2 linked regions of the Azospirillum brasilense genome follow. Each later gene encodes a partner of the first gene's protein in a complex. Links are inferred from orthologs where the notes say so. Each region holds a gene or a part of one and is shown on either strand. Other genes may lie near its edges.

Evidence for each region. Proteins that work in one complex are often made in the same cells at the same time.
Region 2: the proteins of meaB (region 1) and scpA are in contact, whole or in part, in a crystal structure (PDB 8DPB), measured with the Methylorubrum extorquens proteins. The link is inferred for Azospirillum brasilense from one-to-one orthologs. Residues at the interface, in SOR26638.1 of Methylorubrum extorquens: Arg20, Ala21, Ala24, Arg25, Thr28, Ser32, Arg33, Arg34, His37, Thr98, Gly99, Gly100, Ser101, Ile102, Leu103, Lys106, Thr107, Ala110, Ala113, Ile114, Asp115, Arg116, Ala118, Phe119, Ile120, Arg121, Pro122, Pro124; in SOR27001.1 of Methylorubrum extorquens: Glu577, Glu578, Asn579, Asp580, Gly581, Arg582, Arg583, Arg585, His596, Ala604, Ser605, Ala608, Asp609, Gly611, Phe612, Asp613, Val614, Asp615, Ile616, Gly617, Pro618, Leu619, Glu625, Arg628, Gln629, Val631, Glu632, Asn633, Asp634, Glu661.

The regions. Positions count from the first base shown.
Region 1 is NZ_CP012915.1:1,595,655-1,599,036, forward strand. The notes cover bases 240-3,211. They hold meaB (methylmalonyl Co-A mutase-associated GTPase MeaB), read right to left. Parts: upstream 2,242-3,211; coding sequence 1,237-2,241; downstream 240-1,236. Other genes in these bases: AMK58_RS20955 (phasin family protein), read right to left, coding at 240-1,040; AMK58_RS20965 (biliverdin-producing heme oxygenase), read right to left, coding at 2,335-2,892; AMK58_RS20970 (ABCB family ABC transporter ATP-binding protein/permease), read right to left, coding at 2,919-3,211. Also shown: rpmB (50S ribosomal protein L28), read right to left, coding at 1-24; more of AMK58_RS20955, read right to left, coding at 189-239; more of AMK58_RS20970, read right to left, coding at 3,212-3,382. UniProt on the Escherichia coli protein: Binds and hydrolyzes GTP. Likely functions as a G-protein chaperone that assists AdoCbl cofactor delivery to the methylmalonyl-CoA mutase (MCM) ScpA and reactivation of the enzyme during catalysis.
Region 2 is NZ_CP012915.1:1,161,687-1,165,041, forward strand. The notes cover bases 226-3,170. They hold scpA (methylmalonyl-CoA mutase), read right to left. Parts: upstream 2,803-3,170; coding sequence 649-2,802; downstream 226-648. Other genes in these bases: AMK58_RS18970 (DUF2161 domain-containing phosphodiesterase), read right to left, coding at 226-566; AMK58_RS18980 (biotin transporter BioY), read right to left, coding at 2,973-3,170. Outside these bases: more of AMK58_RS18970, read right to left, coding at 1-225; more of AMK58_RS18980, read right to left, coding at 3,171-3,355. UniProt on the Escherichia coli protein: Catalyzes the interconversion of succinyl-CoA and methylmalonyl-CoA. Could be part of a pathway that converts succinate to propionate.

The sequences.
Region 1 (3,382 bases):
GGTCACGGAGCACCGACGTGCCATCGGAGTGATCCTTTATTTTAGCAAATGAAACCCGGTCCCGGGCAGCATACCGCCCGAAGGAGGCGGCGTTATAGTCGAACAAGCGCGCGCCCGTCAAGGAAGGAAGAGACGGGCGCGCGCCGATCGACGGTCCCCGGGCCGGCGGGGACCGCGATCCGGTGGAATCACTCGGCCGCGGGAGCGGCGGCCTTCTTCTCCTCAGCCTTCGGGGCGGCCTTGGGCGCTTCCGGCTTCGGCGCGTCCGCCTTGGCGGCCTCGGCCTTGGGGGCTTCGACCTTCACGTCCGCCTTCTTTTCCTCGACCTTCGGGGCAGCCTTCACGTCCGCCTTCACCTCGGCCTTCGGGGCTTCCGCCTTGGGCGCCGGGGCGGGAGCCGCCTCGACCTTCGGCGTTTCGGCCTTCACCGGCTCCGCCTTCGCAGCGGGCGCCTCGGCCTTCTTCTCTTCAGCCTTGGGCGCCTCGACCTTCGGAGCGGCGGCCTTGGCCGGAGCGGCCTTGCGGGCCGCCGGAGCCTTCTTCGGCGCAGGGGTGGGAGCCGGCTCCACCTTCACCTCGGCCTTCTTCTCTTCAGCCTTGGGCGCTTCGACCTTCGGGGCCTCAGCCTTCGGAGCGGGAGCCGGCACGGCGACCGGAGCAGCCTTCGGAGCCGGGGCGGCCGGAGTCAGGGCCACCGGGCTGACGCCCAGCTCGGCGGCGATCTTGGAGGAGACGTCCAGGACGGTCTGCATCTGGTTGACGACGCGGGCCTGGGCGACGGTCGCCCATTCGCGCTGCACGGCGACGAGGTCCGCCGGGCTGCGCACCTTGGCGAATTCGCCGGCGAGGTGGGTCGACTCGCCGATGCCGGCGGTGACGCCGTCGAGCAGGCGACGGCAGCCGTCCTGCATCACGCCGGCGACGCGCGTGCCGCGGGCGGCGTAGGTCTCGGCGTTCGCCTTGCCCAGCGGGGACAGGGCGAGAGGCCCATTGGTCAGGGGATTGAAGCGCTCGAAAAGATCCAGAAAGTTGGCGGCCATGTCCTTAAGGTCTCCCGTTGACGACTCGACGCGGAGGCGGTGTCGGACAAGTCAACTCCGGCTCATACCCCAGGAGACTGCGGGCAAACCTCTCGCCCAAGCGCCACGGAGGCGCTCCTTTCCCGCCCAGGCCACCTTATGCACGGGAGAATCGCCGCGCAACGGAAATGTTGCGGTGCAGCATACCCGAAAGGACCTACTCCACCGCGCGCCCGAGGAACTTTTCAAGCAAAACGCGTGCAGCGGCGGTGGGGGTGATGGCGCCGCCGGTCACGCGGGACTCCAGCGCCGACAGGTCGGCGCGCACGGCCGGATGCGCCTTGAAGGCGTCCACCAGCGTCTCGCGGATCTCGCTCCACAGCCAGGCGCGGGCCTGCTCGGCGCGGCGCGTGGCGCGGACTCCGGACGCCTCGGTGATCGCCTTGTGCTCCCCGATGGTGTCCCACACCGAATCGATGCCGGCCCTGGTGATGGCCGAGCAGCTCAGCACCGGCACGCGCCAGTCGCCGTGGCGCAACAGGGTCAGGGCATGGCGGTAGTCCGCGACGGTATGCCGCGCCGTGTTGGCGAGGTCGCCATCCGCCTTGTTGACGACCACGAGGTCGGCCAGCTCCACGATGCCCTTCTTGATGCCTTGAAGCTCGTCGCCCCCGGCGGGCAGCAGCAGCAGCATGAACAGGTCGACCATGTCGGCCACCGCCGTCTCCGACTGGCCGACGCCCACCGTCTCCACCACGATCACGTCGAAGCCCGCGGCCTCGCAGATCAGCATGGCCTCACGCGTGCGGCGGGCCACGCCGCCCAGCGTGGCGCCGGCGGGCGACGGGCGGATAAAGGCGTTCGGTTCGCGCGACAGGTCCACCATGCGGGTCTTGTCGCCCAGGATGGAACCGCCGGTGCGCTGCGACGACGGGTCGATGGCCAGAACCGCCACCTTGTGCCCGCGCGCGATGACGTGCTGCCCAAACGCCTCGATGAAGGTGGACTTGCCCACCCCCGGCACGCCGGAAATGCCCACCCGCACCGAGTTGCCGGTGTGGGGCAGCAGCGTCTCCAGCAGGGCGTCGGCCTGGGCGCGGTGGTCGCGCCGGGTCGATTCGATCAGGGTGATGGCGCGGGCGAGCGCGCGGCGGTCACCCCGCAGCACCGCGTCGGCGAGCGCAGCGGGGGTGGTGAGGGCGGGGGCGGGAGCGGTCGTCATGGCAGGACCCTAGCGGGCGCGGCGGGCGCGGTGAAGCCCCACGTTGATCCACTGCGTCGATCCGCTGCGTCGATCCGCCGGCCCCTATAAGCGTTACGCCCCCTTCGCGGCCAGCCCGTCCAGCCAGACCTCCAGCGCGGCAAACAGGGCGACCGCCGTGGCGCAGGCGGCCTGCGCCGACTCGGGCGTGTCCAGATCGCTTTCCAGCCGGGCGAGCAGCGCCTTCCACCGGCCGGCCATGTCGATCCCGGCCGACGCCAGGAAGCGCGCCCCCCGCGTGGCGTCGAAGCCCAGCGCGCGGGTGACGTTGGGCAGCATCGCCCGCCCGCCATGGGCGGAGCCGTCGAGCACGTAGCGCGCCGCCAGCCGCGCCGGCAAGCCGTCCAGCGCCGGCAGCGACCCGGCCACCGGCAATGAGTCCGCGTCCACCCCCAGATCGGCCAGATCGGCGCGCAGCAGGTCCAGCCGCTCGGCCCCCTCGCCCAGCGCCCGTTCGATGGGGGCGTTGAAGCCGTGCAGGGCGATCAGGGCGTCGCGGTACTCGTCCGCCGTGATGGACGGGCTGGTCAGCGGGCGCAGGACCGCCGCGCGGTCCAGACGTTCATGAATGTCGCGGGTCGCCTCGCGCAGCGCCTGCCGTACCGGTCCCAAAGGGATGCTCCGTCGTGATGATGAGGTTAAGTGGGGGCGAGGACTTCCGGAACCGGTTCCGGCCCCTGGGAGGATTCCTGCTGCCGCGCCCACAATGCGGCATAGGCGCCGCCACGCGACAGCAGTTCCATGTGGCGTCCCCGTTCGATCACACGCCCGGCCTCCATCACCAGGATCTCGTCGGCGTCGATCACGGTGGACAGGCGGTGCGCGATGACCAGCGTGGTGCGGCCGCGGCTGACCTCGCGCAGGTTGGCCTGGATCTCCCGCTCGGTGTGGGTGTCGAGCGCCGAGGTCGCCTCGTCGAACAGCAGGATCGCCGGGTTCTTCAGGATGGTGCGGGCGATGGCGACACGCTGCTTCTCGCCGCCGGACAGCTTCAGCCCGCGCTCCCCCACCGTGGTCTCGTAGCCGTCGGGCAGCGCCATGATGAAGTTGTGGATGTGGGCCAGGCGCGCCGCCTGCTCGACCTCCGCCGGGCTGGCGCCGG
Region 2 (3,355 bases), 430 kb from region 1 along the record:
TCCTTCGGCGCCCCGGCGGCGCGCAGCGCCTTCAGCGACAGCGGCCCGGCCTGCAACATCCGGGCGCAGCGCAGCGCATCCTGGCGGTAGGCGGTGACGATCGGCACGCGGGTGGAGCCGCCGCGGTTGGGATCGCCGCGGCGCCGCGCATGTTCGCCCAGCAGCCGGGCGGCGCGCGTCCTGTCCTTGCGCGGGCTGTAGGGAACGGGGTCGAGCAGAACCTCCACCTCATGCCCCGCCGCCCGGCCGGTGTCGACGATCAGCAAGCCGACGCCCAGCCGCCGGCACAGCTTGCGCACCCCGCTGTCGTAGGGCGACGCGCCGCTGGCCTTGCGTCCCGGCTGCGGCACGGCGAGATAGACGATGTCCGTCAGGGCGAGCCGGTCCACCCCTTGAAGCAGCAGGTCCAGGGTGAAGCGCTTCTTCAGTTCGACGATCAGCGGCGGCTCGGCTCCGCGCACCGCGACGAGGTCGCAGCCGTGGATCTCGGCCTTCACGTCGTAACCCTGGGCTTCGAGGAAGGCTTTGACGGGGGCGTAGAGGTCGGTTTCGGCGGTGATGGGCAAGGGAAGTGGAGCGCGTTCTTGAAGGGGCCCCCACCCTAGCCCTCCCCCGCTGGGCGGGGGAGGGAAAAGTGCTGGCGCCGCTCTACGCCGCGGCCTTCTGCTTGCGCAGGATGGCCAGGATGTCGGAGGCGGCCTTCGGGATGTTGGTGCCGGGGCCGTAGATGGCCGCGGCGCCCGCCTTGTAGAGATAATCGTAATCCTGGGGCGGGATCACGCCGCCGCAGACGACGAGGATGTCCCCGGCGCCTTGGCGGCGCAGTTCTTCGACCAGTTGCGGGACCAGCGTCTTGTGGCCGGCGGCCTGGGACGACACGCCGATGACGTGCACATCGTTCTCCACCGCCTGACGGGCGGCCTCCTCCGGGGTCTGGAACAGCGGCCCGATGTCCACGTCGAAGCCGATGTCGGCGAAGCTGGTGGCGATCACCTTGGCGCCGCGGTCATGACCGTCCTGGCCCATCTTCACGACGAGGATGCGCGGGCGGCGGCCCTCCTCGGCGGCGAAGGCGGACACCTCCTCCTGAATCCTCTTGAAGCCCTCGTCGCCCTCGTAGGCGGCGCCGTAGACGCCGGAAACCGAGCGGATGACCGCCACATGGCGGGTGAAGGCCTTCTCCAGCGCGTCGGAAATCTCGCCGACCGTGGCGCGGGCGCGGGTGGCCTCCACCGCCAGGGCCAGCAGGTTGCCGGACTTCTCCGTGGCGGCCTTGGTCAGCGCCTCCAGGGCGGCGCGGCACTTGGCGTCGTCACGATTGGCGCGCACGCTGTTCAGGCGGGCAATCTGGGATTCGCGGACCGCCGTGTTGTCGATGTCCAGCACGTCGACCATCTCGGGGTTCTCCGGATGGTACTTGTTGACGCCGACGATCACCTCCTCGGCGCGGTCGACGCGGGCCTGACGGCGGGCGGCGGCCTCCTCGATCAGCAGCTTGGGCATGCCGCTGTCCACGGCCTTGGTCATGCCGCCCAGATCCTCGACCTTGTTGATGAGGTCGAGCGCGGCGTTGGCGAGGCTGTGGGTCAGATTCTCGATGTAGTAGGAGCCGCCCAGCGGATCGACCACGTTGGTGACGCCCGACTCCTCGGCGATGATGAGCTGGGTGTTGCGGGCGATGCGGGCGGAGAATTTGGTCGGCAGGCCCAGCGCCTCGTCGAAGGCGTTGGTGTGCAGCGACTGGGTGCCGCCCAGCACCGCGGCCATCGCCTCGATGGTGGTGCGGATGACGTTGTTGTAGGGGTCCTGCTCGGTCAGGCTGACTCCGGAGGTCTGGCAGTGGGTGCGCAGGGCCAGCGAGCGGGCGTCCTTCGGGTCGAACTTCTGCTTCATCAGGGTCGACCACAGCAGGCGCGCGGCGCGCAGCTTGGCGATCTCCATGAAGAAGTTCATGCCGATGGAGAAGAAGAAGGACAGGCGCGGCGCGAACTTGTCGACCGGCAGCCCCTTGGACATGGCGGCACGGACGTATTCCAGCCCGTCGGCGATGGTGAAGGCCAGCTCCTGCACCGCGGTCGCCCCGGCCTCCTGCATGTGGTAGCCGGAGATCGAGATCGAATTGAACTTCGGCATGTTCAGCGCCGTGTACTCGATGATGTCGGCGATGATCCGCATCGAGGGTTCGGGCGGGTAGATGTAGGTGTTGCGGACCATGAACTCCTTGAGGATGTCGTTCTGGATGGTCCCGCTCAGCTTGTCCTGGCTGACGCCCTGCTCCTCCGCCGCGACGATGTAGCCGGCAAGGATCGGCAGCACCGCGCCGTTCATGGTCATCGACACCGACATCTTGTCGAGCGGGATGCCGTCGAAGAGGATCTTCATGTCCTCGACGCTGTCGATGGCGACGCCCGCCTTGCCCACGTCGCCGACCACGCGCGGGTGATCGCTGTCATAGCCGCGATGGGTGGCGAGGTCGAAGGCGACCGACAGGCCCATCTGCCCGGCCTTCAGGTTCGCCTTGTAGAAGGCGTTGGAGTCCTCGGCGGTCGAGAAGCCGGCGTACTGGCGGATGGTCCAGGGCTTCACCGCGTACATCGTGGCGCGCGGGCCGCGGGTGAAGGGCGGGAAGCCGGGCAGGCTGTCCAGCTCCAGCCCTTCCAGATCGTCGGCGGTGTAGAGGGCCTTGACGTCCAGCCCTTCCGGAGTCTTCCAGACGAGGTCTTCGAGCGTCCCGTTGGCGCCCAGGTCCTTGGTGGCCAGGGTCTGCCAGTCGGCCTGGGTCTTCTTCGGGAACTCGCTCATGGGACGTCTCCTCGACACGGCTTCTTGGTTCGAATGATTTGGAACGATCAATGAAATGGATGGGGCGCTTGCCCCCACCCCGGCCCTCCCCCGCTTCGCAGGGGAGGGAGACCAGTCCCCTCCCTCGCCAAAGGCGGGGGAGGGTTAGGGAGGGGGCAAACCCAGCCTGATTAAGCCTGCGACCGGCGGGCGACGACCTTCCAGGCGGCCTGCATAATCGCGGCACCCAGTGCGGTCTTCAGGACCGTGGCGGCCAGGAACGGCGTCAGGCCGAGAGCGACAGCCTTCTCGCCGCCGAACAGGACGGCCATCCAGGCCACGCCCGGAACGAACAGCAGGGCATGGCCGATCGCCAGGGCGCCGACGGCCTTGAGCGGGCTGCGGTCCCAGCCGCGCTCGGCCAGCAAGCCGGTGACGCCGGCGGCCAGGACGAAGCCCAGCAGGTAACCGGCGGTCGGGCCGGCCATGTAGGCCGGGCCGGCGCCCGGACCGGCGAAGACCGGCAGACCGGCGAGGCCTTCCAGCAGGTACAGCAGGACCGTCGCCGTGGCGA